DNA from 4 places in the Pseudomonas sp. LBUM1645 genome. Region 1 is predicted to be linked to each of the others. Evidence: predicted binding sites of a transcription regulator. Region 1 holds the regulator's gene; each other region holds the start of a gene.
The links. Region 1 encodes sigma-54, which starts transcription at its own class of promoters, with help from an activator protein. Its sites were predicted from a motif close to ANTGGCATNNANNTTGCTNT; they were not measured.

Region 1 (7,801 bases):
TCCAGGACAACCTGATACAAGGCTTCATTGCTCGGGGCGCTGCGCAGTTTTTCGCGCACTTCCTTGCGGTCGAGCATGCTGGCGATCTGGCGCAGTAACTCCAGGTGCGCATCGGTAGCGGCTTCCGGGACCAGCAAAACGAACAGCAGGTCAACCGGGGCACCGTCGATGGCGTCGAAATCAATGGGTGCATCAAGGTGCATCAGGGCGCTGATAGGCGAGGTGCAGCCCTTCAGGCGACAGTGGGGAATGGCGATGCCGTTGCCAAAACCGGTTGAGCCGAGTTTTTCACGGGCAATCAGAGCCTCGAAGACATCTTGCATCTCCAGATCCGGCACTTCTTTGTGGATAAGGTTGGCAATTTGCTCGAGGGCTTTCTTTTTACTGCCGCCCGGCACGTTCACGAGGGAACGGCCGGGGGTCAGGATGCTTTCAAGTCGGATCATGGGTTGGGAGTGTTAACGACCGGTCGCGCCCTGGAGGAGGCTTTGGGTCTTTTCCTTATGCTTTTTGAGTTGTTTATCCAGCTTGTCGGTCAGTGCGTCGATCGCCGCGTACATATCGGTATGCTCCGCGTTTGCGACCACTTCATTGCCGGGAATATGCAGCGTGGCTTCGATTTTCTGCTTGAGCTTTTCGACCGTCATCGTGACTTGCACGTTGGTGATCTTGTCGAAATGCCTCTCTAATCGTTCGAGTTTTTCGCCGATGTAGGTGCGAAGAGGTTCGGTCACTTCCAGTTGGTGTCCACTGATGTTGACTTGCATACAGCTTCTCCTTCGTTGCCAGTGCATAAAGCGGCAGGCAGAAATGCCTGCCACTGGAACGCTGTGGCGTGGCTCTACATCAACCGCTTACGTTCGCTCGAAGGCGCGATCCCGAGGGATTCGCGGTACTTGGCGACGGTGCGGCGAGCCACCTGAATGCCTTGTGCCTCCAGTAAACCAGCGATCTTGCTGTCACTCAACGGCTTTTTCTGATTTTCCGCGGCAACCAGTTTTTTGATGATCGCGCGGATCGCCGTGGACGAGCATTCACCGCCCTCGGAGGTGCTGACGTGGCTGGAGAAAAAGTATTTCAGTTCATATATGCCCCGTGGGGTATGCATGAATTTCTGCGTGGTCACCCGTGAAATCGTCGACTCGTGCATGCCCACCGCTTCGGCGATGTCATGCAGGACCAGCGGTTTCATGGCTTCGTCGCCGTATTCAAGAAAGCCGCGCTGATGCTCGACGATCTGAGTGGCTACTTTCATCAGGGTTTCGTTGCGGCTTTGCAGGCTCTTGATGAACCAGCGGGCCTCTTGCAACTGATTGCGCATGAAGGTGTTGTCGGCGCTGGTGTCGGCGCGGCGCACGAAACCGGCGTATTGAGCGTTGACCCGCAGTCGTGGCACGGATTCCTGGTTCAGTTCTACCAGCCAGCGTTCGTTGTCCTTGCGTACGATCACGTCGGGAACGACGTATTCGGCTTCGCTGGACTCGATTTGCGAGCCTGGGCGCGGGTTGAGGCTCTGCACCAGTTCAATCACCTGGCGCAGTTCGTCTTCCTTGAGCTTCATGCGACGCATCAGCTGGCTGTAATCGCGGCTGCCAAGCAGGTCGATGTAATCGGTGACCAGGCGTTTGGCCTCGACCAGCCAAGGCGTCTTGGCGGGCAACTGACGCAATTGCAGCAGCAGGCATTCGCCCAGGTTGCGGGCGCCGATGCCAGCGGGTTCGAATTGCTGGATGCGGTGCAGGACGGCTTCGATTTCGTCCAGTTCGATGTCCAGTTCCGGGTCGAAGGCTTCGAGAATCTCCTCGAGGGTTTCGTCCAGGTAGCCCTGATTGTTGATGCAGTCGATCAGGGTCACGGCGATCAGGCGATCGGTGTCGGACATCGGGGCCAGGTTCAGTTGCCACAGCAGGTGGCTTTGCAGGCTTTCGCCGGCCGATGTCCGGGTGGTGAAGTCCCACTCGTCGTCATCGTTGCTCGGCAGGCTGCTGGCGCTGGTCTGGTAGACGTCTTCCCACGCGGTATCGACGGGCAGTTCGTTGGGGATGCGTTCGTTCCAGTCGCCTTCCTCGAGGTTATCAACCGTCGGGGCGGTTTCCTGGTAGGAGGGTTCCTGAATGTCAGCGTTGGGTTGCTGTTCGGCTTTGTCGGCCAAGGGGTCGGCGTTATCGAAGTCGTCGCCTTCTTCCTGGCGTTCGAGCATCGGATTGGACTCCAGGGCCTCCTGGATTTCCTGTTGCAGGTCCAGGGTCGACAATTGGAGCAGGCGGATGGCCTGTTGCAGCTGCGGTGTCATCGTCAGCTGCTGGCCCATTCTCAAGACTAGCGATGGTTTCATGGCAGGGGCTTAACACCTTATTCGCCGGCGCACATGCGCCATCCACTACAGGGCGCCGGAGCGCCAAACATAAGCAAATTATATGCCCGAAACTGCAGCGTTTGCCTAGAGCACTGTAACAATAAAAAAATGTTGATTTTTTATCGAGACAAGCGCCGAGCAACCAGCCAGACACCTCAGTGCTTACAGGCGGAACTCATGGCCCAGATACACTTCCTTGACCAGGTCGTTGGCCAGGATGGTGGCAGAGTCACCTTCGGCGATCAGCTGGCCATCGTTGACGATGTAGGCGGTTTCGCAGATATCCAGGGTTTCACGGACATTGTGGTCAGTGATCAGCACGCCAATGCCTTTGGCCTTGAGGTGATAGATGATCTGCTTGATGTCACCCACCGAAATCGGGTCCACGCCGGCGAACGGTTCGTCGAGCAGGATGAATTTCGGGTTGGTAGCCAGTGCCCGGGCGATTTCCACACGGCGGCGTTCACCACCGGACAGGCTCATCCCGAGGTTGTCGCGGATGTGGCTGATGTGGAATTCCTGCAGCAGGCTTTCCAGCTCTTTGCGACGACCGGCCTTGTCGAGTTCCTTGCGGGTCTCGAGGATCGCCATGATGTTGTCGGCTACCGAGAGTTTGCGGAAGATCGATGCTTCTTGCGGAAGATAGCCGATGCCGGCCTTCGCACGACCGTGCATAGGCTGGTGACTGACATCCAGGTCGTCAATCAGTACGCGGCCCTGATCGGCCTGTACCAGGCCGACAATCATGTAAAAGCAGGTGGTCTTGCCGGCGCCGTTGGGACCCAGCAGGCCGACGATCTGACCGCTGTCGATCGACAGGCTGACGTCGCGCACGACCTGGCGGCTCTTGTAGCTCTTGGCCAGATGCTGAGCTTTCAGAGTTGCCATTACGGAGCCTTTTTCGTGTCGTTTTTCGGCTTCGGCTGGATCACCATATCGATACGCGGACGCGCCTCGGTGACCTTGCTGCCCGTAGCGCGCCCAGCGCTCGCAAGCTTTTTCTCGGTGTCGTAGACGATTTTTTCGCCTTGGGTGACGTTGTTGTCCTTGTCGACAACTTTTGCCTTATCGATCAGCACGACGCGGTTTTGCGAGGCGTGGTACTGAATGGTCACACCCCAGCCCTGTACAGGTTTGGTGTCGCCAGCCGTCTGCATCTGCTCGAAGTAGGCCAGATTGCCCACCGAAGTCACCACGTCGATGTCGCCGGCCGGGGTGCGGGTGATGGTCACAGTATTGCCTTTAACAATCATCGAACCCTGGGTAATGATCACGTCACCTTTATAGGTGGCAACACCATTCTTGTCGTCCAGTTGGGCATCGTCGGCCTGGATGCGGATAGGCTGCTCTTGATCGTTCGGCAGAGCCCAGGCGCTCACGCTTCCCAGTGCTGCGCTCAGACCGAGCAAAATAGGGAGGGTTTTAACGAGCCTCATACTGTCCTCTTACGTTAGATAGCAGGTGTATCCTGCTTTCTTTCAAATACGCTTTCATTCCCTTGCCAGTCGACACACCACCAGCGCCGTCGATTCTAACGGGTTGCTCGGTCTGCGCATATTGCTGCTGCGGGAACACTGTCATGCGGGTGGTAGTAATCAGGGTCTTGCGGTTTTTCTCGTCGAAGCGCGTGATGCGCACCGAGTCAATCAGTTCGACCTGAGTGCCGTCGGGATTCACTTCGCCGTGCTCGCTCTGGACATGCCACGGAAACTCGGTGCCGCGGAACATGTTCAGGTCGGGATTGGTCAGCAGCGTCACTTCGGTGGCTTTCAGGTGTTCAACCTTGTCGGACGTCATTTCGTATTGCAGTTTGCCGTCCGGCAGGTATTGCACGCTGTGGGCGTTGATCGCGTAATAGTCGATCGCGGTTTCATCGATCTTAGCCACCGGCTGATCGAGGAAGCGTTCCGGGCTGATGTTCCAGTAGCCGACCGCCGCGAATATCGCTGCGATGCAACCGAACACCAGGAATTTGCGAATCTTTTTGCTCAGCATAGTTGGCTCACAGGTACGCGGCGTTTGCCGCATCAAGGCGGCCCTGCGCGCGCAGGATCAATTCGCAGAATTCGCGAGCGGCACCCTCGCCACCGCGGGCCTGGGTGATGCCGTGGGCGTGTTCACGGACGAAACTGGCAGCGTTTGCCACCGCCATGCCCAAGCCGACGCGGCGAATCACCGGCAGGTCCGGCAGGTCGTCGCCGAGGTAGGCGACTTGTTCATAGCTTAGGTTGAGTTGGGCAAGAAGCTCGTCGAGCACCACCAGTTTGTCTTCGCGCCCCTGGTACACGTGTGGAATACCGAGGTTCTTCGCTCGTCGCTCGACCACCGGGGTCTTGCGGCCGCTGATGATAGCGGTCTGCACACCGGCTGCCATCAACATCTTGATGCCTTGGCCGTCGAGGGTGTTGAACGTCTTGAATTCGCTGCCGTCTTCGAGGAAGTACAGGCGTCCGTCGGTCAGTACGCCATCGACGTCGAAAACCGCCAGTTTGATGTTCTTGCCGCGTTGCAGCAGGTCGGTGCTCATCACATTACTCCTGCGCGCAGCAGGTCGGACAGGTTGAAGGCGCCGATTGGACGGTCTTCCTTGTCGACTACCACCAGCGCGTTGATTCGATGGTCTTCCATGATTTTCAGGGCTTCGGCTGCCAGCATATCGGGACGGGCGGTCTTGCCGTGAACGGTCATGACCTCGTCAATGGTCGTATGGTGGATGTCGATGGTCCGGTCAAGGGTGCGGCGCAAGTCGCCGTCCGTGAAGATCCCGGCCAGTTTGCCGTCGGCCTCCACAATCGCGGTCATGCCCAGGCCCTTGCGGGTCATTTCCATCAAGGCGTCCTTGAGTAGCGTGCCACGTTGCACCTGGGGCAGTTCTGCGCCGGCGTGCATGACGGTTTCCACTTTCAGCAGCAGGCGTCGGCCAAGCGCGCCGCCGGGGTGGGAAAAGGCGAAATCTTCAGCGGTAAAACCACGGGCTTCCAGCAGCGCAACGGCCAGGGCGTCGCCCATGACCAGCGCGGCAGTGGTCGACGAGGTCGGTGCCAGGTTGAGCGGACAGGCTTCGTGCTCGACGTGTACGTTGAGGTTGACCTCGGCAGCCTTCGCCAGCGGTGAATCAGGGTTGCCGGTCATGCTGATCAATTGAATGCCCAGGCGCTTGATCAGCGGCAGCAGGGTGACGATTTCATTGGTGGAGCCGGAGTTCGACAGCGCCAGGATGATGTCGTCGCGGGTGATCATGCCCATATCGCCGTGGCTGGCTTCGGCCGGGTGCACGAAAAAAGCCGTGGTGCCGGTACTGGCCAGGGTGGCGGCGATCTTGTTGCCGATGTGCCCCGATTTGCCCATGCCGACCACGACCACGCGCCCTTTGCTGGCCAGAATCATCTCGCAAGCGCGTACGAAATCTGCGTCGATACGGGGCAACAAGCCTTGTACGGCTTCCAGTTCGAGGCGGATGGTGCGTTGTGCTGATTGAATCAGGTCGCTGGATTGGCTCATGTCAGAAATCGTATAGCCTGATGAAAAGGCGGCGATTATAACGGTAATGATCGAAACCCTCACGCAAGTTCGTCGCGCTTTGTCATTCCCTGTTACCGAATACCCCTGAATAGAAGCTTTTACCCCGTCATGTTGCTCAACATGGCCCGGCTTGGGCCTTGGGCGCTTGGCCTTTGCAGTGATATAGTTCGCCGCCAGTTCGGCCTGCCCGGGAGGTATGTGCTTTCGTCAGAAAGCCAGGCGTCCGAGTGAGAGGCTGCATCGCAAGGAGTTTAGATGAGTGCCGATAAAGCCTACGCGGTCGAGCTGAAGGGACTGACCTTCAAGCGCGGAACGCGCAGCATTTTCAATAACGTCGATATACGTATCCCGCGCGGCAAGGTCACCGGCATCATGGGGCCTTCCGGGTGTGGCAAGACTACGCTGTTGCGGCTGATGGGCGCACAGTTGCGGCCCACCAAAGGCGAAGTCTGGGTCAATGGACAGAACCTGCCGAAACTGTCGCGCAGTGATCTGTTCGATGCGCGAAAGCACATGGGCGTGCTGTTTCAGAGTGGTGCACTGTTCACCGATCTCGATGTGTTCGAGAACGTCGCCTTTCCGCTACGCGTTCATACCGAACTGCCGGAAGAAATGATCCGGGACATTGTCCTGCTCAAATTGCAGGCCGTGGGCTTGCGTGGCGCCATCGACCTGATGCCTGACGAGTTGTCCGGCGGCATGAAGCGTCGCGTCGCTCTGGCTCGGGCGATTGCCCTCGATCCGCAAATCCTCATGTATGACGAGCCCTTTGTCGGCCAGGACCCCATTGCCATGGGTGTGCTGGTGCGCCTGATCCGCCTGCTCAACGATGCGCTGGGCATCACCAGTATCGTGGTCTCCCACGACCTGGCCGAGACCGCGAGCATCGCCGATTACATCTATGTCGTCGGCGAAGGCCAGGTGTTGGGGCAGGGCACTCCCGAGGAGCTGATGAACTCGCAGGAGCCACGCATCCGTCAATTCATGACAGGCGAGCCTGACGGTCCGGTCGCCTATCACTTTCCAGCGACGGATTACCGCGCAGATCTTCTGGGGCAGCGTTGATGCGCAAGATTTCACTAATAGAACGGGTTCGCCGGTTCGGCCACTCTGGCATTGACGTGCTGGGGGTGTTCGGCCGTTCGGCGATATTCCTGTTTCATGCCTTGCTTGGCCGTGGCGGCATTGGCGGCGGTTTTGGCTTGCTGATCAAGCAACTGCATTCGGTGGGCGTAATGTCCCTGGTGATCATCGTGGTCTCCGGGGTATTCATCGGCATGGTGCTGGCGCTGCAAGGCTTCAATATCCTATCCAGCTATGGTTCGGAGCAGGCGGTCGGCCAGATGGTTGCGCTGACGCTGTTGCGTGAACTGGGTCCCGTGGTCACGGCATTGTTGTTCGCCGGGCGCGCCGGTTCGGCATTGACTGCCGAAATCGGCAACATGAAGTCCACCGAGCAGTTGTCCAGTCTGGAAATGATTGGTGTCGACCCGCTCAAGTACATCATTGCCCCGCGCCTGTGGGCCGGCTTCATTTCCCTGCCAGTGCTGGCGATGATCTTCAGCGTGGTGGGAATCTGGGGTGGTTCGTGGGTGGCCGTCGACTGGCTGGGTGTCTATGAAGGTTCCTACTGGTCCAACATGCAGAACAGCGTGACCTTTGCAGACGATGTGCTCAACGGCATTATCAAAAGCATCGTTTTCGCCTTTGTCGTGACCTGGATCGCCGTATTCCAAGGCTATGACTGCGAGCCCACTTCCGAGGGGATCAGTCGTGCCACTACCAAGACCGTGGTGTATGCCTCTTTGGCTGTACTCGGCCTGGACTTTATTCTGACCGCCTTGATGTTTGGAGATTTCTGATGCAAAACCGCACCCTGGAAATCGGTGTCGGCCTTTTCTTGCTGGCTGGCATCCTGGCTTT
Region 2 (7,801 bases), 3.0 Mb from region 1:
CGGTCACGCTCAGACGGACGGTAGGCAACCACCGGATTAACCGATTGAGGACACCAAGCTGTCTAGCAAACGGGCGCCCAAGAAGCTGGCAATAGGCCTCATGTCTTTTTAAGAGCAATTCATGTGAAGTCCATACGAAATGGATCTAAACCAAGCGTGACGCGGGCTCTAAGGTGAACTTGTACGAAGTTGTCGTCGGGTTTTGCCGAGGCGCTCGTCAAACAGGAAGTGCAACGCGCTGCCGTCATGGAGAAATGCAGGCAGGCATCAGGAAATAACAATAAAGGCGGTCAAGCCATGTTCAAACAATCGAAAGTACGTCAAGCCGGGCTCATTCTTTTCGCCACTACGCTGTTGTTGATTTTGCCGAACCTGACCAAGGTGATCGGCTAGTCGGTCAATAAAAAATACGGCGCCGGGTTTTACATCGCCCTCTAAAAATGTGACTGGTTCGCTACCCGGGCCAGCGTGGGTGTGCCAACCTTTGCGGCACTTCCACGACATGGACGGCGATCACTTGAAAACGCTCATTCTGTTCGGGGCCTTGCTGCTCAGCACGCCTCTGTCTGCCGCACAGCTGAACCTTGAGCTCGGCGCGAGCAGTCGCACCTGGCAAACCGAGGAATTGCTCAAGCATCCTCAGGCTCAGACCATCACCATCAGTAACGACGTTTCCTACAAACGGGACATGAGCTATCGCGCTGTTCCGGTCGCTGCGTTGTTGACGGGCATCAAGCCTGAAGACCATTTACAGGCAGTAGCCCTGGATGGTTTTGCGGCAGAACTGTCAGCCGCACCGTTACTCAATTCCCAGGGTGCGCGCGCATGGTTGGCGATTGAAGAACCTGCCAAGCCGTGGCCACCGCTGTCGGAAGGCAAACCCGGCGCAGGGCCGTTCTATCTGGTCTGGACCGATCCTCAGACGGGCGATATCAGTCCCGAGCAATGGCCCTTTCAAGTGGCGAGCATCAAGCGCTTGGCACCGGTGGCCGAGCGCTTCCCTGCCCTGCTGCCCGATCCGGCGTTGAAGGCTGATGATCCGGTGAATAAGGGTTTTGCGCTGTTTCAGAAGAATTGCCTGGCGTGCCATCGATTGAACGGCGCCGGGGATGCGCAGTTTGGACCGGACCTGAATATTCCGTTTAACCCGACCGAGTACTTCGGCGCGGATTTCCTCAAGCGCTACATTCGTGATCCGCAGAGCTTGCGCCAGTGGCCTCAGGCGAAGATGCCCGGGTTTTCGGCGACGGTGTTGCCGGACGGGGATCTGGAGAGGTTGGTGGGGTATTTGAAGCACATGGCTGGGCGCAAGGTTAAACCCTGACACCATTCCCCTGTGGGAGTGAGCTTGCTCGCGATAGCGTCGTATCAGTCACAGAAGTGCTGGCTGATACGACGCTATCGCGAGCAAGCTCGCTCCCACAGGGGTTTTGTGGTGATCCGGATTATTGCTGTTGGACTGAGATAATCGGCATGGGTGTCGGTGACACAAACACCTTCGCATGCATCTGCTCGCAACCACCGCCACGCCGCATGCCACGCACCGGGCAGGCATCCAGGTAATCCAGACCCACCGCCAGTTTCAGATGACGCTCAGGCCGCGCCAATTCATTGGTCACGTCAAAGCTGTACCAGGCGTCATCGAGCCAGGCTTCCGCCCAGGCGTGACTGGCCAGGTGTTCGCTGTTCTCGCTGTACAAATAGCCCGACACATAACGCGACGGAATGCCCAGGCTGCGAGCGCAGGCGAGAAACGCGTGGGTGTGGTCCTGGCAAACGCCCGAACGCCCAGCGAAGGCCTGCGCGGCGCTGGTGTCCACTTCGGTGGAGCCCGGCGTGTAGGTCATGTGCTGGTTCAGGCCATGCATCAAGTCGATCAACGCCGTGCGATCCCGGCGTTGCTTGCACTCCTTCTCGGCGAACGCACGCAGGGCTTCGTCGGCTTCGGTCAGGCGCGTGAAACGCAGGAACGGCAGCGCCGACTGGCTTTCATGTTCCGCCTCACGCAATTCGTCGATGTCCACCTGGCCCCGGGCGCCGATGATGATCGCCTCGTGAGGCTCGTCCATGGTCAGCACGTGCAGGATGTTGCCGAACGGATCGAGTTGCGCGCGCACCGGGCGCGGCAAGTCGAGCTGCCAGCTGAGCACGTGCTGGCGCTCGCTGTCGTGGGGTGTCAGTCGCAGGTACTGGATGCTCGCCCGCACCTGATCTTCGTAGTGATAGGTGGTCTCGTGGCTAATGGAAAGTCTCATGCAGCCTCCAGGTAGGAACTGTGTATGGCGTTACCCAACTGGCGCACCAGCGGGATGAACTCGGTCAGCCAGGCATGCAGGCCTTCGTCGAGAATTTCGGAGATGCCGGTGTAGCGCAGGCGTGCGTCCATTTCCGCTGCCAGGCGTTGCGCGGGACGGCCGTTGGCCCCCGGCAACTGGGCAAGGATCTGGTCGATTTCTTCGGTGCAGGCGCGCAATGACCGCGGCACATCAGCACGCAGCAACAGCAACTCGGCCACATGCCGGGCGCCGGGCGCATCGCGGTATATCTCGGTGTAGGCCTCGAACGAGGACAACGCCCGCAGCAATGCACTCCACTGGTAATACGCGTGAGCGGTACCATCGCTGACCGCCTCTGCCTGATCGCCAGCCATTTCGTAGCGGGCATCGAGCAGGCGCAACGTGTTGTCGGCCCTTTCGATAAACGTCCCCAGACGAATAAAGCGGAACGCGTCGTTACGCATGATCGTGCCGTAGGACGCGCCCCGGAACAGGTGGGAACGTTCCTTGATCCACTCGCAGAAACGGCTCATGCCGTAGCGACTCAAGCCCTGATCGGCAATTCCGCGAATTTCCAGCCAGGTGGCATTGATGTTTTCCCACATGTCGGCGGTGATTCGCCCACGCACCGCATGGGCACTGGCCCGCGCGGCGCCGAGGCAGCTGTAGATGCTCGCCGGGTTGGCCGCGTCCAGAGCGAAGAAATGCAGCAGCCGTTCAGCGTGCAATTCGCCGTGGCGTTCCAGGTAATCGTCCAGGGTGCCAGTGATCAACAACGGCATGGCGAGTTCATGCAGGCCATCACCACGACCATCCTGTGGCATCAGCGACAGCGAATAACTGATGTCGAGCATCCGTGCGAGGTTTTCCGCCCGCTCCAGGTAACGCGACATCCAATACAAATCCGAGGCAGTTCTACTTAACATGGCAGGCTTCCTTCAATCCTCGACCACCCAGGTGTCCTTGGTTCCACCGCCCTGGGATGAATTCACCACCAGGGAGCCTTCGCGCAGGGCAACACGGGTCAAACCACCGGGCACAACCCGGGTTTCGCGGCCAGACAATACAAACGGACGCAGGTCGATGTGGCGTGGAGCAATGCCGTTTTCGACAAAGGTCGGACAGGTCGACAGGGACAACGTCGGTTGCGCGATGTACGCATGGGGCTTGGCTTTGATCCGCGCGCGGAAAGACTCGATTTCCGCCGCCGTCGCCGCCGGCCCGACCAGCATTCCGTAACCGCCGGAGCCCTGGGTTTCCTTGACCACCAGTTCCGGAAGATTGGCCAGTACGTGGGACAGTTCGGAGGGATTACGACACTGCCACGTCGGCACATTCTTCAGAATCGGCTCTTCATCCAGGTAGAAACGGATCATGTCCGTGACGAATGGATACACCGACTTGTCGTCCGCGACCCCGGTGCCGATGGCATTCGCCAGCACGACGTTGCCGGAGCGATACGACGACAGCAGTCCTGGAACGCCAAGCATCGAGTCCGGGTTGAACGCCAGCGGATCAAGGAACGCATCGTCGAGGCGACGGTAGATCACGTCGACGGCTTTCGGCCCGTCCGTGGTGCGCATGAACACCTTGTCATCACGCACGAACAGGTCCGCGCCTTCCACCAGCTCAACGCCCATTTCCCGCGCCAGAAACGCATGTTCAAAGAACGCGCTGTTGAAACGACCCGGCGTCAGTACCACCACGCTCGGGTTATCAATCGGGCTGGAGCTTTTCAGGGTGTCGAGCAACAGGTTCGGATAGTGGTCGATAGGGGCAATGCGCTGGGCCGCGAACAGCTCGGGGAACAACCGCATCATCATCTTGCGGTCTTCAAGCATGTAGCTGACGCCGCTCGGTGTACGAAGATTGTCTTCAAGCACGTAGTACGTGCCGTCGCCATCGCGCACCAGATCGACACCGGAGATGTGGGAATAGATATCGCGGTGCAGATTCAGCCCTTGCATCGCCAACTGATACTGCTCGTTGGCCAGCACCTGCTCGGCCGGAATGATGCCGGCCTTGATAATGCGCTGCTCGTGATAGAGGTCGGCGAGGAACATGTTCAACGCCTTGACCCGCTGAATGCAGCCGCGCTCGACAACTCGCCACTCACTGGCGGGGATGCTGCGGGGGATGGTGTCGAAGGGAATCAGGCGCTCTGTCCCTTGCTCATCACCATAGAGCGTGAAGGTAATCCCGGCGCGATGAAATAACAGATCGGCCTCGCGTCGCCGTTGTGCCAAAAGCTCGTCAGGCGTTTCGGCCAGCCAACGGGCAAACTCCCGATAATGCGGGCGGACCTGGCCGCCGGCATCGTACATCTCATCAAAATAGGTGCGGATCATGCCGTACTCCTTGTCACCCGGACATCTGGGCTTCGCAAAGCCCGTGCCATCGGCATAAACGCTTTGATATCAATCAGTTGGATAATCGCACTGCACGCACCGCACCAATCCTGTGCGGTAAATGCCCCCACCTGATCGCCCCCGCTTCATTGCGAAGCAATGTTGTCGCCTATCACCAGCATAGCCAGAGTTGATTTCACTGCCCGGGAGTCGATGCGGATAATCCGCGCATTCGCTGAAAATCTTGATGAACTTCCCTTTAGCCGCCTGTTTATGCGGCTTTTTTTTGCGTTTTTGAAACGTTATGAATCAAAAACACGATCAAGAGATCGCAGCCTCGTTTCACTCGACAGCTCCTACAGGAGAAAACGAGGCTGCGATCTTTGGCCTTCTCAAACCGCGAAAACGAAAACGGCCAACCCTGAGGTCAGCCGTTGCTGAGTGTTGTCACTGTTCATATGTTATGCGAGTCGCCCTCGTACCTCCTGCTTGACGCCCCATCCTTCGATGATGCCGCCCAAAGGCTCAACCACCGCCTCGAAATCCTGCTCAAAATCGCCGATGCCGTCATAGGTGGCGTACATCACTTTGCTCAGTTCCAGGTACCACGCGCCGTCGTCGCGCACGCTGATTTGTGCATTCAAGGATTCACCGCAGTAATGCCCTGCCGCCCTGCGTGCCCGCTCCTCGTCCGGGAAAATGGCGTAGAACTCGATGGGATGGAATCGTGAAAAGTCGAAACCGCCTTCTTTCATGCGGCGCAAGACGCTGGTGCTGATGTCTTCTTGATAGGCTGTGCTCATGAAACGTCCCCCTCAGACTGATGGATAGACTTTCCGTATTCCCGGCGCTCGCAACCGAATGGGGCGAGCGATGCGGCAACAACGTTGCCGGTGGGAAGCAAGCATGTAGCTGACAAGACCAGACCTTAGCGATCCGTTCGCTGATCTCGATTGCAGAGTAGCCTCAAGATAGAGGCGCTGCCAAGGCCTGGTTAGGAATGTGACAGGAGATGTTCAGATTGGCGTGATGCTGAGGATTTCAATGCTGTACTGGGTCTTCAGACTTTTGACAGTCGGATCATCGGTGCGCCCTTCCAGATCGTTGAGGTCCAGTTCGGCAGCCACAGGCAGACACCGGGCGCGAATGAGCTTCGCGGCCTCTTCGTTGTTCGGGCATTCATCGCTCTCGAACACTTCGTCAACTTTTTCACCGTGATCATCAACGAAAGTGACTTTCCACTTTTGCATCAGGTGCCTCCTCGATAAAACCCATGGATGGGTTTACATGTATCTCGACATTCTTCCCCGGCCAATCGTTCAACCGGACCTTCTATAAGTGAAGCATGAAAAAAGGGCCGTCTCCGGTGTGTTTTCACACAACCTGAGAGGGCCCTTTCTGGCTTGCTCGATATCAGTCGTTGCTAGGCTTGTTCACAGCCTGCAGAACGTATTGCGGCAAGGCGAACGCGCCGATGTGGATTTCCGGGTTGTAGTAGCGGGTGATGATGCCGCTGCCGGCGAAACGCTGCTGCAGGGTTTCGCGGGACAATTTGCGATAGGCGGTATTGGTCGCGCCCCAAGCGAAGGTCATGGCGCCGCCGATGTAGGTCGGCACGGCCGCCTGATAGAAGTGCCAGTCCGGGAACAGGCTGCGCAGACGCCCGGCGGTGGTTTTGACTTCTTCGATTTGCATGAACGGCGTGCCGTTCTGGGTCACCAGGATGCCGCCTTCGTTCAGGCAGCGACGGCAGGCCTGGTAGAAGTTTTCCGAGAACAGCACTTCGCCCGGGCCGATCGGATCGGTGGAGTCGGAAATGATCACGTCGAATTTTTCGGTGGTGGAGGCGACGAAACGCATACCGTCGTCGATCACCAGGTTCAGGCGTGGATCGTCGAACGCACCCTTGGAGTGGTTCGGCAGGAACTCCTTGCACATGTCGACTACGGTGCCGTCGATCTCGACCATGGTGATGTGCTCGATGCTGCGGTGCTTGGCCACTTCACGCAGCATGCCGCCGTCGCCGCCACCGATGATCAGCACGCGCCTGGCGCTGCCATGCGCCAGGATCGGGACGTGGGTCAACATCTCGTGGTAGATGAATTCGTCGGCTTCGGTGGTCTGGATCACGCCGTCCAGCGCCATGACGCGGCCCATGCGCGGGTTTTCGAAAATCACCAGGTGTTGGTGTTCGGTGCGCACTTCGTGCAACAGTTTTTCCATGCGAAAACGCTGGCCGTAGCCTTCGTAGAGGGTTTCCAGGTACTCGCTGGTCGGGGTGTTGCTCATGGGAAGTGCTCCGATGAATGCGGATGGCAAGGCGCGAATTCTACGTCGCGGGATATGACAGGTCGAACCTCGCTTGACGCCTCGACACAATCCCTGTGGGAGCTGGCTTGCCTGCGATGGGATCGCCTCGGTATGCCTGACAGACCTTGCCGCCTGAATCGCAGGCAAGCCAGCTCCCACAGGTTCGGTGTCGTTTTCGGGGATGCAGTCAGATTCGGACGTTGCCCCGTGGCCCGGCAATCGCCCAGATGATCAGGCCCAGCACCGGCAGCAGCAGGATCAGCAGCACCCAGATGATTTTCATCCCTGTGTCGGCACCACTTTTGAGCACGTTGATGATTGCCCAGATGTCCAGGGCAAGAATAATCAGGCCAATCAGACCGTTGAACGTGGAACCCATGGTGTCGCTCCCTAAGAGTGGTTTGCACTCTTAGGATAGCCGGGCCTTGCGAGGGTTCCGTTTTTTAAACGTGAACGGCGATTTTGAGGGCTTCCAGCGAGGGCGCGGCAGCGATGCCAACCTTGGCGCACAACTCGAGCACGCGCGGCACGTCGTTGCCGTAGACCAGCACCACTTGCAGTTCGTCGTCGAGCAACTGACTGAAGTTCATCAGCGTGTAACCGCCATTTTCCTTGTTCATGCTGCCCATCTGAACCTGAATGCGATTGAGCGCGGTCAGGGCTTCAGTCTTGGCCAGTTGCTTGGGCTTGATATTGAAATCAACGCCGGGCCCGAACGAGGAAACGATCTGGGCGAACAGGTCCACATAGGTGTCGGCCTGGAACAGCACGGTCTCCGGCAAACTGCCGACGACGACCCACTCGCCCAGCGGAATCGGGAACGTTTCGTCGTAGTTGATATCCGGATTGGCCGTCAGAAAAGCCTCT
Region 3 (7,801 bases), 620 kb from region 1:
CCGCTCATGTTGTGAAAGCGTACGCCGGCGAAGGTGGTGGAGATCCTTTCTTCGAAGTGCAGGTAACGCAGCTCGACGGGTGCCGTCATCTTGCCAAAGGGCAGGGCAGCGATGAAGCGGTCATAGACCTCACCCAATTGCAGGCTGCCCGTGATGTCGCCTTCGAAGCGCAACTTGCAGCCGGTGGCGGAGATGTCCAGTAGCTTGCCGCTGATCGGCGACTTGAGCTTTTCACCGCCCAGATCGACGTTGACCAGTTGTGCCAGCTTCAATGCTGCGCGGAATGCATTACGACGCTGGTGGTAAACCACCTCGGCGGGCAGGGCGCCTCGGTAGCAGCGACCGCCACCGGATTCGTCGATGGTCAACGGGCCGTTGCTTTCCCACGCAATTCGTACGCCGTCGTGAAAGCCTTCGACCTTGAACGGTTCGCCGGCGAGCAGGAAGCGTTCACCATCGCGGGGAATCATTTCGTCCAGGGCAATCATGTTGCTGTCACGGTCAAGGTCCACCAGATAACTCTGGAAGCGCTGGCTGCGCTCATGGAACGTGATGATCAGCGGATCATGGCTGTCTTGCAGCTGGCGCAGGGTGCCGGAGATCTCCAACGGCGTGGTGAGCACCTTGGGTGGCTGCGGAGCATCTTCCGCGCTTAAGGCATTGAACACGGTTCATCAATCTCCAGACAAAATATGACTACGGCTAGCCAGCATATTGCCAGCATGTTACGCGTCTTGATAGTGCGGGCTTTTCAGCAGGCTCAAGCCTGACTGAGCGGGCGTGGCTTCGCAAGCATGGAGGTTGATCCGCGCGCATCGTAGAGCGCTGGTGGCTCGCCGCCGTTGAGGATTTTCAGCTGATTGGCCGTCGCGGCCTGTTGCACCAGGATCGACTGGCCATTCTTGACGTTGGCCGCCTGGCATTGAGCCAGAAGATCGGTCAATACATCGCTCTGCTCCAACAGCTGATCGCCAATGCTCGAATGACTGGCAAGTTGCTCCAGGCCATCGCGGTTGGTCGGCAGGTTGAGGCTGGCGAGGATTTCACTGCGCTTGCGGCCATGCTGATCGAGCAAAATGATCAATGCCTGTTTCTGCGCCAGAATCTCTTCGAGCAGTGGCATGTCGCGACCGTGCAAGGCGAGGGACTCGGTTTGCAGTAACTCCAGCAAGTGCTGTGCTGGAGCGAAATCGTCGGTGATCAGTTGCAGTAAATTAGTGTCGTGCATGGCTGGCCTTGGGTTTTAAGCGTCCAAAAGCCTGGCGCAGGCCTTGGCCTAGCGCTGGGCTTCGAAGTTGAGCAGTTTGTTGGCTACACGGTTGCTGTCGACTTTGTAGCTGCCATCGGCAATCGCTGCTTTCAACTCGGCCACGCGGGCGTTGTCGACGGCAGGCTGATCGCGCAGCTTGTCAGTGACCTTCTGCAACTGTTGAGCCTCATTGCTGAGATGTACCGATTCCCCGCTTTTGACGGTACTGGCCTGTTCGGCCGGGGTATTCAGCGGTGCGGGTTTGCCGGCTTCGGCGGTTTCCTTCGCGGTGCTGGTACGTGTACTGCCGGTAAGTGACGAGGAACTGTTTAAACGGCTGAAATCGATGACCATGACAAAAAACCTCTGGGTATTTGGACGCTTGCCATGTTTTCGGCCATACCCGGAAAAACTTTAGGCCCAATTATCAATGAGCTTGCGCGCGTCAGCGCTTGCCCTGCATAGGGCACAGTCTAGGGAACAGTCGAGTGGCGCGCCACATCTTCACAAACAGAGAGTTCTACATGGCCACTTCCACCTGACCGGGCGCGATGACTTGCGCCTTGATGACCCGCTGGGAGTTGAGGTTTTTCACCCGAATCTGTTCGCGCAAGCCGCCGTTGGACAGCGCTTCACCCGGCATGCGCACGCTGAGCGTTCCACTGCGGGCGGTAATCACCACTTGGTCGCCCTTGCTGATGACTTCTGCCTGTTCCATGTGCACCAGGGTCATGACCTGGTCGGCGACCATTGGTCGGGTAAGTTTCTGTCCGATCGCCTGGTCGACGGAAGTCAGGTAACCCTGGCTGATCAGACTGATGTCACGCTCGCGCAGGGTTACATCCTGGGGCTCGACGATACCGGCGCGTCGTAGCGGGCGGGTGGTGGTCACAATGTCGCGAAACAGGCGCACTTGAGCGGGTACGAAGACCGTCCAGGGCGACGCGCCCTCGCAGCGCACCTTGACCGTAACTCGCCCCAACGGCGTGGCCGGGCTCTCCAGGGACGCTGTCAATTCCTTGTCGCACATGGGCATGCGCAGCCGCGGATCGAGCTGCTTGACCTCGATCTCGTAGCGACCTTCCGTTTGACTGGTTGCCAGATAGTCTTCTACGGTGAATTCAAGAAAGCCCTGAGTGACGCCGATAAGCATGTCAGGCAAGGTAACCGCGTCAGCAAGGGCAGGGCTGCCAGCGTTGAACAGGCAAACGGCCGACATCGCGCAAAGCAATTTGCGGGCGTTTGATGTCAGGCGTCGGAAAAATGTCGGTTCTGTGTTCATAAGAGTTAAAAAGCAAGCGCCGTGCCGTTTAGTGATGAATGCGCGTCGCAACACACTTAAGCGTTGGTGTAGGAGTCTGTGCATGGCTGGTGTAATGGATGCGGTAAACCAGCGCACGCAACTGGTAGGGCAGAATCGCCTTGAGCTGTTGTTGTTCCGTCTCGACGGCCAGCAGCTGTATGGGATCAACGTGTTCAAGGTTCGGGAGGTGCTGCAATGCCCCAAACTGACACTGATGCCAAAATCCAGTCCTGTCGTGTGCGGTGTGGCAAATATTCGGGGGGCGACCATTCCGATTCTTGATCTGGCCATGGCGACCGGTTCCGGTGCGCTGAAAGATCAAAGCAATCCCTTCGTGATCATCACGGAGTACAACACCAAGACCCAGGGTTTCCTGGTGCGGTCGGTGGAACGCATCGTCAACATGAACTGGGAGGAGATTCATCCGCCACCCAAGGGCACGGGACGCGATCATTACCTGACGGCTGTGACTCGGGTCGACAATCAGTTAGTCGAAATCATCGACGTCGAGAAAGTGCTGGCAGAAGTGGCGCCGACACCGGAAGCGATTTCCGTTGGCGTGGTGGATGTCGAAACCCAGCACAAGGCATTGTCCTTGCGGGTGCTGACGGTCGATGACTCGTCGGTGGCGCGCAAGCAGGTCTCGCGTTGCCTGCAAACGGTCGGCGTCGAAGTGGTGGCGTTGAACGACGGTCGGCAGGCGCTGGATTACCTGCGCAAGCTGGTCGACGAGGGCAAGAAGCCGGAAGAAGAGTTCCTGATGATGATTTCCGACATCGAGATGCCGGAGATGGACGGGTACACCCTCACGGCCGAGATCCGCAACGACCCTCGCATGCAAAAGCTTCACATCATCCTGCATACTTCGTTGTCGGGTGTATTCAATCAGGCGATGGTCAAGAAGGTCGGTGCCGATGACTTCCTTGCCAAATTCCGTCCTGATGACCTGGCATCCCGGGTAGTCAACCGGATCAAAGCAGCAGACATCAGCTAGGGGCCTTTTGCCCCTGGCGGTTAATACGATTTAAGAGGCGGCATCTTTGTCTACGGGTAATTTGGATTTCGAACAGTTCCGGGTCTTCCTGGAAAAAGCCTGTGGCATTTTGCTCGGTGAAAACAAGCAGTACCTGGTCTCGAGCCGTCTCAACAAACTGATGGAACAGCAAGGCATCAAGTCCCTGGGTGAGCTGGTCCAGCGCATCCAGACCCAGCCGCGCAGCGGTTTGCGCGAGATGGTGGTGGATGCCATGACCACCAACGAAACCCTGTGGTTTCGTGACACCTATCCGTTTGAAGTCTTGAAGAACAAGGTGCTGCCGGCAGCGATCAAGGCCGCCCCTGGCCAGCGTCTGCGGATCTGGTCGGCGGCCTGTTCGTCGGGTCAGGAACCGTATTCGCTGTCGATGTCGATCGATGAGTTCGAACGCGTGAACATGGGCCAGTTGAAGATGGGCGTGCAGATCGTTGCCACCGACCTGTCCGGCACCATGCTGACCAACTGCAAGACCGGCGAGTACGACAGCCTGGCCATCGGCCGTGGACTGTCGCCCGAGCGCCTTCAACGTTATTTCGACCCAAAAGGGCCGGGGCGCTGGGCAATCAAGGCACCGATCAAGAGCCGGGTGGAGTTTCGTTCATTCAACCTGCTGGACAGCTACGCGGCGCTGGGCAAGTTTGACATCGTGTTCTGCCGCAACGTGCTGATCTACTTCTCCGCCGAGGTGAAGAAGGACATCCTGTTGCGCATTCACAGCACGTTGAAACCCGGCGGTTATCTGTTCCTCGGTGCTTCCGAGGCGCTGAACGGTTTGCCGGATCATTACCAGATGGTCCAGTGCAGCCCGGGGATCATTTACCAGGCGAAGTGAGTCGTTGGCGTTATCAAAAAACGGGAGTCCTCAGAGGGCTCCCGTTTTTTTATGCCTGCCGTTATTTCTGAAAACACCACTAGACCCTGTGGGAGCGAGCTTGCTCGCGATTGCGGTGGGTCAGGTTATACAAATGTCGACTGACACGACGCCATCGCGAGCAAGCTCGCTCCCACAGGGGACGAAGGTGTTCTTTGGAGGGGGATAAGCGGCAGAAAAGCGGCAGGCGGCGGAAATCGGTTGCCGCTTTTCTGGCATTGCCACGTTGCCACTGCCCGCAAAGCCCCGGTTTACGGGCTTTCTTCAATTGGCACGACGCTTGCTATGTCCATGTTACGAAAAATCAGGTCACCCGAAGGTTTCCGACATGAGCATCAGCTTCGATAAAGCGCTCGGTATCCACGAACAAGCCCTGGGCTTCCGCGCTCAGCGTGCCGAAGTCCTGGCCAACAACATCGCCAACGCCGACACCCCGAACTACAAGGCTCGGGATCTGGACTTCTCGAAAGTGCTTGCCGAGCAGAACGAGAAGACCAAGAGCGGCTCTTTCGCCTTGAACATGACCAACAGCCGTCATATCGAAGCCGAAGGCCTGGGCAATGGTGACGAATCGCTGCTGTATCGCACGCCGATGCAACCGTCGATCGACCAGAACACCGTCGACGCCCAACTGGAACAGTCGAACTACGCGGAAAACGCGGTCAACTTCCAGGCCAGCTTCACCCTGCTCAACAGCAAATTCAAAGGGCTGGTGTCAGCCCTTCGTGGAGAGTAAGTCATGTCTCTAGCCAGTGTTTTCAACATTGCCGGTAGCGGCATGAGTGCCCAGACCACTCGCTTGAACACCGTCGCCAGTAACATCGCCAACGCCGAGACCGTTTCGTCGAGCATTGACCAGACCTACCGTGCACGGCACCCGGTATTCGCCACCATGTTCCAGGGCGGCCAGAGCGGCGGCAGCGATTCGCTGTTCCAGAACCAGGACGCGGCCGGTCAAGGCGTGCAAGTGCTGGGCGTGGTCGAAGACCAGAGCAACCTTGAAGCGCGCTACGAGCCGAACCATCCGGCGGCCGACGCCAAGGGCTACGTCTACTACCCGAACGTCAACGTGGTGGAAGAGATGGCTGACATGATTTCCGCGAGCCGTTCGTTCCAGACCAACGCCGAAATGATGAACACCGCCAAAACCATGATGCAAAAGGTCCTGACCCTCGGTCAGTGATAAGGGGCGACTCAGATGAGTGTTACCGATACCACCAGTGGCATTAGCCTCAAGGACATCCTGGCCAACTCCTCGATCAAGACCAACACCAGTGCTGACGGCCTGGCGTCGGCGACGAACAGCGCCACCGGCAACAAGGCCCTGGGCAAGGACGCGTTCCTGCAGTTGCTGGTAACGCAACTGAAAAACCAGAACCCGCTGGAACCGCAGGACAACGGCGAGTTCGTCGCCCAGTTGGCCCAGTTCAGTAGCCTGGAAGGCATCACCACGCTCAACGACACCGTCAGCGGTCTGGCGAGCAACTACAACTCGTCCCAGGCGTTGCAGGCGTCGTCGCTGGTCGGGCGTTCGGTTATTGCACCGGGCGACAAGGCGGTGGTTGATACCTCCAAAAGTTTCAGCGGCACCATTGCCGTACCGGCGTCGGTGGACCCGGTCAAGGTCAATATCACCAATGCCGATGGCAAGGTTGTCCGCACCATCGACCTGGGCAGCCAGGTCGCCGGTACTCCCACTTTCATCTGGGACGGCAAAAACGATGCAGGCGAAGTGGCCACGGCGGGTACCTATACCTTCGGTGCTACGGCGACCTACGACGGCAAGGCGACCTCGCTGGTGACTTACCTGCCGGCCACCGTCAACAGCGTGACCATCAGCCAGACCGGCGGTGAGTTGATGCTCAACCTGGCCGGGGCCGGCAGCATCGCCCTGTCAAAAGTACAAACCATTGGTATGTAGAGCCGACTAACACGGCACAAAGGAGTGGAATATGTCTTTCAATATCGGCCTTAGCGGTCTCTATGCAGCCAACAAACAACTGGACGTGACCGGCAACAACATCGCCAACGTCGCGACCACCGGTTTCAAATCGTCCCGTGCGGAATTCGAAGACGTTTACTCGGCCACCAAGCTGGGTACTGGCAGTAAAACCATCGGTAGCGGCGTGCGCCTGGCCAACGTTTCCCAGCAGTTCACCCAGGGCGACGTCAGCAACACCGGCAACGTGCTGGACATGGGTATCAACGGTTCCGGCTTTTTCGTGTTGAGCGAGAACGGTTCGATGTCCTACACCCGTGCCGGTACGTTCAAGGTCGACAAGGACGGTTACGTCACCAATAGCGATGGCTCTGCGCGTCTGCAGGGTTATGGCGTGGATGCCAATGGCAAGATCCTCAATGGCGTTTTGACTGACCTGCGCATCGATACGTCGAACCTGGCGCCAAAAAACACCTCCACGGTTTCGTCGACGATCAACCTGAACTCCACAGCTCCCATCATCAACCAGACTACCAATCCGTTTGACCCGTCCAAGGAAGCGTCCTTCACCAAGCAGTTCAGTACCCCGATTTACGATACCCAGGGTAATAAGCACACCATGGATCAATACATGGTCAAGACTGCTGACAACACCTGGAAGACCTACACCCTGATCGAGGGTCGCAACCCGGATGGCAGCGATCCTACCGATCCTCTTACTCCTCCTGTCGCTTCGACCATGAACTTCGACAGCTCCGGCAAGCTGACTTCGGTCACCACACCGGTTGTTCCAGCGACCATTCCGCCATCCGTGATAACCAGCCCTGACCTGAAGGTCACCGGCTGGATTCCGGGTACCGTGACCAATGGCGTGTTTAAAGCCAACGGCGCTGCCTCCGGCGTCGTTACGGTCTCCATGGACAAAACCACGCAATACAACGCTGACACCGCGCGTTCGATTCCTTCGCAGAACGGCTACGCCACCGGCCAGATTACCAACCTGACCATCGACACCAGCGGTGTCATGCTGGCCAACTTCAGCAACAGCCAGACCAAGGCTATCGGCCAGATCTCGCTCGCCAGCTTCACCAACGAACAAGGTTTGCAGCCTGTAGGCGGCACCAGTTGGAAAGAAACCTATTCGTCGGGTATCCCGGGCTACGATGCGCCGAACACTGGTACCTTGGGCGAGATCCACTCCAACTCCCTGGAAGAGTCCAACGTCAACCTGACCAATGAACTGGTCGAGTTGGTCAAGGCGCAGAGCAACTTCCAGGCGAACTCCAAGACCATCTCGACTCAGAGCACCATCATGCAGACCATCATTCAGATGACCTGATGTTTGATAGTGCTTCATAAAAAGCCCCTCGGAAGAGGGGCTTTTTTATGGCTGGTGTCCCGTC
Region 4 (7,801 bases), 3.0 Mb from region 1:
GAATCAGCTTCTGCTGCCGGCTCATGGCCTGGCGGCGCATCAGGGTGTAGGCCTCTTCCTCGTTGCAGTCCTTCATTTTCATCAGCAGCCCTTTGGCCAACTCGATCCGCTTGCGCTCGGCCAGTTGCTGGTCACGGGCGTTTAGCTGGGCGCGCAAGGCCTGGTCGCTTTCAAAGCGCGCCATGGCCACGTCGAGAATCGGCTGCAAGCGCTGTGCGTGGATGCCTTCGACGATGTAGGCACTGACCCCGGACTTGATCGCCTGACGCATCACATCGGGGTCATGTTCGTCAGTAAACATCACGATCGGCCGCGGTTGGTCGCGGCTCACCAGCACCACTTGTTCCATCACATCGCGGCTCGGTGACTCGGTATCGATCAAAATCACGTCCGGCCGCACCGTTTCGACGCGCGCGGGTAGGTCGATGGTCAGGCCCGACTCGTCGATCACCTCGAAGCCGGCTTCGGTCAGGGCCGCCTTCAGGCGACCGACTTTCTTCGCGGTGTCGTTGATCAGCAGGATACGCAACATATTCGCAGTCTCCTGTCAGCGGCTGGCGAGAAGGGGCGAGCTGTCGCTCATGGCGTGCAGCTTGAAACTGCGGGCATAGCCGGCGGGGTCCAGGCCATCCCAGACCTTGCCATCGATCAACTGGCTGCTGCGCATTGGCTGATCACTCGTGGCCACACCTACAGCGGTGGCGGCCTCTCGATACAAGTCTAGTTGCTGGACCTGACGGGCCACGCCCAGGTAGTCCGGGTCGTCGCGCAGCAAGCCCCAACGGCGGAACTGGGTCATGAACCACATGCCATCGGACAGATACGGCAAGTTGACCTCGCCATCACCATGGAAACGTAGCGCGTGCGGGTCCTGCCAGCGATTACCCAGGCCATCGGCGTAGTCACCGAGTAACCTCGGTTCGATGCAGTCGAGTGGCGCGTCGAGGTATTCGGGCGCACTCAACAGCTTCGCGGTGCTGCGGCGATTCTCGGTGCTTTCTTCGATGAAGCGGCTGGCCTCCAGTATCGCCATCACCAGCGCCCGGGCGGTGTTGGGGTATTGCTCGACAAAGGCGCGGGTGCAGCCGAGGACTTTTTCCGGGTGATCGGGCCAGATGGTCTGGGTGGTGGCCATCGTGAACCCCAGGTTTTGCTGCACCGCGCTGGCGGACCATGGCTCGCCGACGCAGAAGCCATCGATGCGCCCGGCTTGCAGGTGCGCGACCATTTGCGGCGGCGGCACGACCACGCTGTCGACGTCCTGCAACGGATGAATACCCTGACTCGCGAGCCAGTAATACAGCCACATGGCGTGGGTGCCGGTAGGAAATGTCTGGGCGAAGGTGAGTTTTGGGCGACTTTGGTGCACGTGTCGGTCCAGTGCTTCAGGACTGGTCACGCCTAAAGTCTGTAAGCCATGGGAAAGGTTGATGCTCTGGCCATTCTGATTCAGGCCCATGAGCACCGCCATGTCGGTCGACGCGACACCGCCGATGCCCAAATGCACGGCGTAGATCAAACCGTACAGACTGTGGGCGGCGTCGAGTTCGCCACTGACCAGTTTGTCCCGCAGGTTGGCCCAGGACGACTGGCGCTTGAGGTTCAGGGTCAGGCCATAAGGTTGGGCAAAGCCCTGCGTGGCCGCGACCACCACGGAGGCGCAGTCACTCAGGGCCATAAAGCCGAGGTTGATTTCGGTCTTTTCCGGGGCATCGCTGCCGTTGACCCAGGCCAGAGGGTTGGCTGGAACTTCAATCATCAGTAAACACCTTCCATAAAAAAGCGCCGGACCGGGCTGCTTGCCAGAGCAAGGCCAAGTGTCGACGCCTTTGTCTTTCGACTCATCCCGCCGTTGGCATGAGTGCTGATGTCAGTGACGGTGCAAGGCATATGCCATCGCTCGCTGATTTTGTCGTGCGCCTCGCCTGCAACCCCGATGCCCGGCTATAATCGCCGCCACTTTTCGTAGCCCAGAGTCAAACCCGCCCATGTACACCCTGGCCCGTCAGCTGTTGTTCAAACTTTCCCCGGAAACCTCCCACGATCTGTCCCTGGACCTGATCGGCGCGGGCGGGCGTTTGGGCCTCAACGGCTTGCTGTGCAAGGCGCCGGCGAAAATGCCGGTGACCGTCATGGGCCTCGACTTCCCGAACCCGGTAGGTCTGGCGGCGGGTCTGGACAAGAATGGCGCGGCCATCGACGGTTTTGCGCAACTGGGTTTTGGCTTTGTCGAAATCGGCACCATCACCCCGCGTCCGCAGCCGGGCAACCCGAAGCCACGGATTTTCCGTCTGCCGGATGCCGAGGCAATCATCAACCGCATGGGGTTCAACAACCTCGGCGTCGATCACCTGCTGGCCCGAGTGGCGGCGGCCAAGTTCAAGGGCGTGCTGGGCATCAATATCGGCAAGAACTTCGATACCCCGGTTGAGCGGGCGGTCGATGACTACCTGATCTGCCTGGACAAGGTCTACGCCCACGCCAGCTACGTGACGGTCAACGTCAGCTCGCCAAACACCCCGGGCCTGCGCAGCCTGCAATTCGGCGATTCGCTGAAGCAATTGTTGGCCGACCTGGCCACGCGCCGCGCAGAACTGGCGCTGCGCCACGGCAAACATGTACCACTGGCGATCAAGATTGCGCCGGACATGACCGACGAAGAAACCGCTCAGGTCGCGCAAGCGCTGATCGAAACCGGGATGGACGCGGTGATCGCCACCAACACCACCCTGAGCCGCGTCGGCGTAGAAGGCATGGAGCACGGCGACGAGGCGGGCGGTCTGTCCGGGGCACCGGTTCGCGACAAGAGCACCCACACCGTGAAGGTGCTGGCGGCCGAGTTGGCCGGTCGTTTACCGATCATCGCCGTGGGTGGCATCACCGAAGGCAAGCACGCGGCTGAGAAAATCGCTGCGGGTGCCAGCCTGGTGCAGCTCTATTCCGGCTTCATCTATAAAGGCCCGGCGTTGATTCGTGAATCCGTAGACGCCATCGCCGCCTTGCGCTAAATCCCGTAGGAGCTGCCGAAGGCTGCGATCTTTTGATCTTGATCTTGATTGCCAGGAAGCAAGAATCAAAAGATCGCAGCCTTCGGCAGCTCCTACAGTGAGAGAGTGTTTAGTCAGTGCCGCAGGCATGAAGTTGTGTTTAGCCAGAGAGCAGGCATAAAAAAGGGCTCCTCGAAGGAGCCCCTGGGCCGAAGCCCGCCGCCCGGATGGGGCGTGCGTGGTAAGTCGTTACGTAATCAGATTGTCGTGTCGGAGTGTGTGCCCTGTGTTAGCCGACGGCGTGAAGTTCGTTGAGTCTATGGATTCCCGCAGTGCCGGTCATACCGTCCCAGTTGTCGCCGCGTCCTTCTCGCCAGCCGTTAATCCAGGCTTGGCGTACCGACGGTAGAGTAAATGGGCAAAGCTCACGGGATTTGCCACCAACGCCATATTGATATCCGCGCAAAAATGCTCTTTCCAACGGATCACGCTTAAGTCTTCTCATAGGGTGTTGCCCTCACTTGTTGACTGTATTTATCGCGTCGACCTCAATCGAGGTCTGGCAGAAAAACTCCTGCCGTTGGGGCTCGCTGCCGGCGTCGCGAGCCAAGGTGTTGACGTCATTGCGGCGTCAACCTGTATTGAGTTCTAACCAATGCGTCACATCGAGGGAATGATCGTTTTGTCATAAGGACGTAACGATAAAGATGGTATGGCGATAAGTAACACGATGTTGTCCCGTGTTTATTGGCAAAACCCCGGTATGATCAGCCCCGCGCTGCATGATGGGGTTAATCCTTTAGTGAGAATGCCTCCTGTTGAGCAGGGGGACTATTCGACGAAGGGTCGACTTATGACATTTTGTTGCATCAACTTTTTTATCTGTCTTTGCATCTAAGCTCTTTTAACCCGAGCAGCAAGGGTGGGACGGCACACCTTCGTGCCACGCGGGCGCTCTTTTAGAAAAGCGCCTGATTGAAAACCGGGCCGGCAATGCGTTGCCGGTTCACTTAGCTAAAGGCTCTGAAATTCCAATGTCCGATCAATTCGAAATCTTCCTCACTTGCCCAAAAGGCCTTGAAGGCCTGCTCATCGAGGAAGCCGTCGGGCTTGGCCTTGAAGAAGCGCGTGAGCACACCTCTGCCGTGCGCGGCATGGCAACCATGGAAACCGCTTATCGCCTGTGCCTGTGGTCGCGTCTGGCGAACCGGGTGCTGCTGGTGCTCAAGCGTTTCCCGATGAAAGACGCTGAAGACCTCTATCACGGCGTGCTGGATATCGAGTGGCAAGACCACATGCTCAACGATGGCACCCTGGCCGTTGAGTTCAGCGGTCACGGCTCGGGCATCGACAACACCCACTTCGGCGCCTTGAAGGTCAAGGACGCCATCGTCGACAAACTGCGCACGCCTCAGGGCGATCGTCCGTCGATCGACAAGCTCAACCCGGACCTGCGCATTCACCTGCGCCTGGACCGTGGCGAAGCGATCCTGTCCCTCGACCTCTCCGGCCACAGCCTGCACCAGCGCGGCTATCGCTTGCAGCAGGGCGCGGCGCCGCTGAAGGAAAACCTCGCGGCCGCGATCCTGATCCGTTCCGGCTGGCCACGCATTGCGGCCGAGGGCGGCGCGCTGGCTGACCCGATGTGCGGTGTCGGTACGTTCCTCGTCGAAGCTGCGATGATCGCCGCCGACATGGCGCCGAACCTGCGTCGCGAGCAGTGGGGTTTCACGGCCTGGCTCGGTCACGTTCCGGCGCTGTGGAAAAAGCTTCACGAAGAAGCCACTGAGCGTTGCGCGGCCGGTCTGGCCAAGCCACCGCTGTGGATTCGCGGTTACGAAGCCGATCCGCGCCTGATTCAACCGGGCCGCAACAACGTTGAACGTGCCGGCCTGAGCGAGTGGATCAAGATCTACCAGGGCGAAGTCGGGACGTTCGAGCCGCGTCCGGACCAGAACCAGAAAGGCCTGGTGATCTGCAACCCACCGTACGGTGAACGTCTGGGTGACGAAGCGAGCTTGCTCTATCTCTACCAGAACCTCGGCGAACGTCTGCGTCAGGCCTGCTTGAACTGGGAAGCCGCGGTATTCACCGGCGCCCCGGACCTGGGCAAGCGCATGGGCATCCGCAGCCACAAACAATATTCGTTCTGGAACGGCGCGTTGCCGTGCAAATTGCTGCTGATCAAGGTCACGCCGGACCAGTTCGTCACCGGCGAACGCCGCACTCCGGAACAGCGTCAGGTCGAGCGCGAGCAGGCCGAAGTCGAAGTCGTAGACAACGACGTAGCACCCGGCAAGTACGAGAAATACAACAAGAACGGCAACCCGATCAAACCGGCACCGGTGGTGATCGAGCAGCCGCGCTTGAGCGAAGGCGGGCAGATGTTTGCCAACCGTCTGCAAAAGAACCTCAAGGCCCTCGGCAAGTGGGTCAAGCGTGAAGGCATCGACTGCTACCGCGTCTACGATGCCGACATGCCGGAATACTCCATGGCCATCGACCTGTATCAGGATTGGGTCCACGTCCAGGAATACGCCGCGCCGAAATCCATCGATCCGGAAAAAGCCTCGGCGCGCATGTTCGATGCCCTGGCGGCCATTCCGCAGGCTTTGAACATCGACAAGAGCCGCGTGGTGGTCAAGCGTCGCGAGCGTCAGAGCGGCACCAAGCAGTACGAACGCCAAGCGGCACAGGGCAAGTTCGTCGAGGTCAACGAAGGTGGCGTGAAGCTGCTGGTGAACCTCACGGATTACCTCGACACCGGGCTGTTCCTCGATCACCGGCCGATGCGCATGCGGATCCAGAAAGAGGCGGCCGGCAAGCGCTTCCTCAACCTGTATAGCTACACCGCAACCGCCAGTGTTCACGCAGCCAAGGGCGGCGCGCGCAGCACCACCAGCGTCGACCTGTCGAAAACCTATCTGGACTGGGCGCGTCGCAACTTATCGCTGAACGGTTTCTCCGAGAAGAACCGTCTGGAGCAGGGCGACGTGATGGCCTGGCTCGATGCCTGCCGTGACGAGTACGACCTGATCTTCATCGATCCGCCGACGTTCTCCAACTCCAAGCGCATGGAAGGGATCTTCGACGTGCAGCGTGACCAGGTGCAATTGATCGACCTGGCCATGGCGCGTCTGGCCCCGGGCGGCGTGTTGTACTTCTCCAACAACTTCCGCAAGTTCCAGCTCGAGGAAAACCTTGCCGAGCGTTATGCGGTCGAGGAAATCACTGCCCAGACCATCGATCCGGATTTCGCCCGTAATGGCAAGATCCACCGTGCATGGAAAATCACGGCTCGTTGACACTTGAAGGAATTGGATCCACAGAGCCTTGATTTTTAAAGGCTCTTGGCTTCTTTCTGTGCTGGTCAAATTGATGGCTAATAGCTATAACTCAACGCATGGCCAATGGGCTTTCCCGCACCTGGCGTTTTGAGTTGCGTCTATGTCGTTGCACGCCGTGCGCCCGAAGATCCTGGGTTTTATCAGTGAAGATGTCTCGGCCTGGCTGGTCGCGCTGCTGGTATTGATCGTCGGCGGGATTCTCACGGGATTGCTGGCGTGGTCGACGCTGAATCTGTTTCACCATCAATTGCGGCAACGTTTCCAACTGCTGGCCAGTGAACGTTACAGCCGTATCGAAGAACGCTTCGAAGATCAGGAGCAGCGCCTCGATGGCCTGCGCCGGTTCTTTGCCAATTCCGATTCGGTCTCCCGCGCGGAGTTCGACGGTTACACCCAACCGCTGTTGCACCGGACTCAGGCCTATTCCTTCGCCAAGCGGGTAACCGGTGCCGAACGGGCGGTATTTGAGCGCCAGGTGCGTGCAGAGGGTTTACCCGACTTCACCCTGCGCGAACTCAATGCCGACGGCCAACTGCAACTGGCGGCCGAACGGGATGAGTACGTGGCGGTGCTGTATAGCCAGACCCAAAGCAAACTGGGTTCGCCGCTGGGCTACGACTTGTGGGCTCAACCCTTGCGCCGTGCCACCCTTGAACGGGCCGATCAGCACGGCGGCATGGCGGTATCGCAGCCGATGCATCTGGTCAGTATCGAGCCGGCCTATGCGCGCGGCGTGCTGCTGGTCGCACCGGTGTTGCTGCGCAAAAGTCCGGCTACGGCGGGGTTGAAATCGTACGGTTATGTCATGGCCGTGATCAGCATGCATCAGTTGCTGGCGGACGGGCTGCCGGAGGCTGGCCGTGACTACCTTTCGGTACGCATCCTCGACTTATCCACAGACGACGATCAGCACGAAGTGCTTTATGAATCCCCCAACACACCGGCGCCCAGTGAGTTGTCCGCGACCCGCCTGCTGCGGCTTGCCGACCATGACTATCAAGTCGACATTCAGCCCAGCGATGCCTTCCTGCGAGCCAATCACTCTTCGGTGACCACCCTGATGGTGCTGGGCGGCATGCTCAGTCTGTTGCTCAGTGCCTTGCTTTATGTGCTGGTCAGTCAGCGTCGACGGGCGCTGAAAATGGTCGAGCAACGGACCCAGGAACTGCGCGCCCGCGAGCAGGAGTTGCGCGGCACCCATGGCCAGTTGCGTGGCGTGCTGAATGCTGCGACCCAAGTGGCGATCATCGCCACTGACCTGCGCGGGGTTATCCAGACCTTTAATGCCGGTGCCGAGCAAATGCTTGGCTACACCAGCACCGAGGTGGTGGGCCACATGACCCTGGAAAACCTGCACCTGCCCCGGGAACTCCTGGCACGTTCGGCGGAGCTGAGCGCGCGTTATGGCAAACCGATTCCGACCTGTCAGGCGATGTTGGTCGAGGGCGGCGAGGAGGGCGGTCACGA

Region 2: ACA079_RS22955 (circularly permuted type 2 ATP-grasp protein) is a predicted target of sigma-54. The motif match lies at 4,656-4,675, and genes of this name have one in related genera.
Region 3: flgB (flagellar basal body rod protein FlgB) is a predicted target of sigma-54. The motif match lies at 4,727-4,746, and genes of this name have one in related genera.
Region 4: ACA079_RS22675 (CmpA/NrtA family ABC transporter substrate-binding protein) is a predicted target of sigma-54. The motif match lies at 1,879-1,898, and genes of this name have one in related genera.

What each region holds. Positions count from the first base shown of each region.
Region 1 is NZ_CP166811.1:967,487-975,287, forward strand. It holds gene ptsN (PTS IIA-like nitrogen regulatory protein PtsN) at 1-446, opposite strand, end outside; gene hpf (ribosome hibernation-promoting factor, HPF/YfiA family) at 459-767, opposite strand; gene ACA079_RS04130 (RNA polymerase factor sigma-54) at 842-2,335, opposite strand; gene lptB (LPS export ABC transporter ATP-binding protein) at 2,519-3,244, opposite strand; gene lptA (lipopolysaccharide transport periplasmic protein LptA) at 3,244-3,792, opposite strand; gene lptC (LPS export ABC transporter periplasmic protein LptC) at 3,779-4,351, opposite strand; gene ACA079_RS04150 (KdsC family phosphatase) at 4,359-4,883, opposite strand; gene ACA079_RS04155 (KpsF/GutQ family sugar-phosphate isomerase) at 4,883-5,857, opposite strand; gene ACA079_RS04160 (ATP-binding cassette domain-containing protein) at 6,134-6,943, shown strand; gene mlaE (lipid asymmetry maintenance ABC transporter permease subunit MlaE) at 6,943-7,740, shown strand; gene mlaD (outer membrane lipid asymmetry maintenance protein MlaD) at 7,740-7,801, shown strand, end outside.
Region 2 is NZ_CP166811.1:5,089,519-5,097,319, forward strand. It holds gene ACA079_RS22940 (c-type cytochrome) at 503-1,324, shown strand; gene ACA079_RS22945 (transglutaminase family protein) at 1,446-2,255, opposite strand; gene ACA079_RS22950 (alpha-E domain-containing protein) at 2,252-3,202, opposite strand; gene ACA079_RS22955 (circularly permuted type 2 ATP-grasp protein) at 3,215-4,624, opposite strand; gene ACA079_RS22960 (ribonuclease E inhibitor RraB) at 5,086-5,427, opposite strand; gene ACA079_RS22965 (hypothetical protein) at 5,641-5,874, opposite strand; gene speE (polyamine aminopropyltransferase) at 6,038-6,913, opposite strand; gene ACA079_RS22975 (PLDc N-terminal domain-containing protein) at 7,122-7,313, opposite strand; gene ACA079_RS22980 (hypothetical protein) at 7,378-7,801, opposite strand, start outside.
Region 3 is NZ_CP166811.1:1,584,603-1,592,403, forward strand. It holds gene ACA079_RS06945 (flagellar brake protein) at 1-668, opposite strand, end outside; gene ACA079_RS06950 (flagella synthesis protein FlgN) at 761-1,228, opposite strand; gene flgM (flagellar biosynthesis anti-sigma factor FlgM) at 1,277-1,603, opposite strand; gene flgA (flagellar basal body P-ring formation chaperone FlgA) at 1,770-2,531, opposite strand; gene ACA079_RS06965 (chemotaxis protein CheV) at 2,614-3,546, shown strand; gene cheR (protein-glutamate O-methyltransferase CheR) at 3,593-4,420, shown strand; gene flgB (flagellar basal body rod protein FlgB) at 4,788-5,195, shown strand; gene flgC (flagellar basal body rod protein FlgC) at 5,199-5,642, shown strand; gene flgD (flagellar hook assembly protein FlgD) at 5,658-6,380, shown strand; gene flgE (flagellar hook protein FlgE) at 6,412-7,737, shown strand.
Region 4 is NZ_CP166811.1:5,020,933-5,028,733, reverse strand. It holds gene ACA079_RS22680 (ANTAR domain-containing response regulator) at 1-532, opposite strand, end outside; gene ACA079_RS22675 (CmpA/NrtA family ABC transporter substrate-binding protein) at 548-1,759, opposite strand; gene ACA079_RS22670 (quinone-dependent dihydroorotate dehydrogenase) at 1,989-3,008, shown strand; gene rmf (ribosome modulation factor) at 3,277-3,492, opposite strand; gene rlmKL (bifunctional 23S rRNA (guanine(2069)-N(7))-methyltransferase RlmK/23S rRNA (guanine(2445)-N(2))-methyltransferase RlmL) at 4,022-6,292, shown strand; gene ACA079_RS22655 (sensor domain-containing diguanylate cyclase) at 6,435-7,801, shown strand, end outside.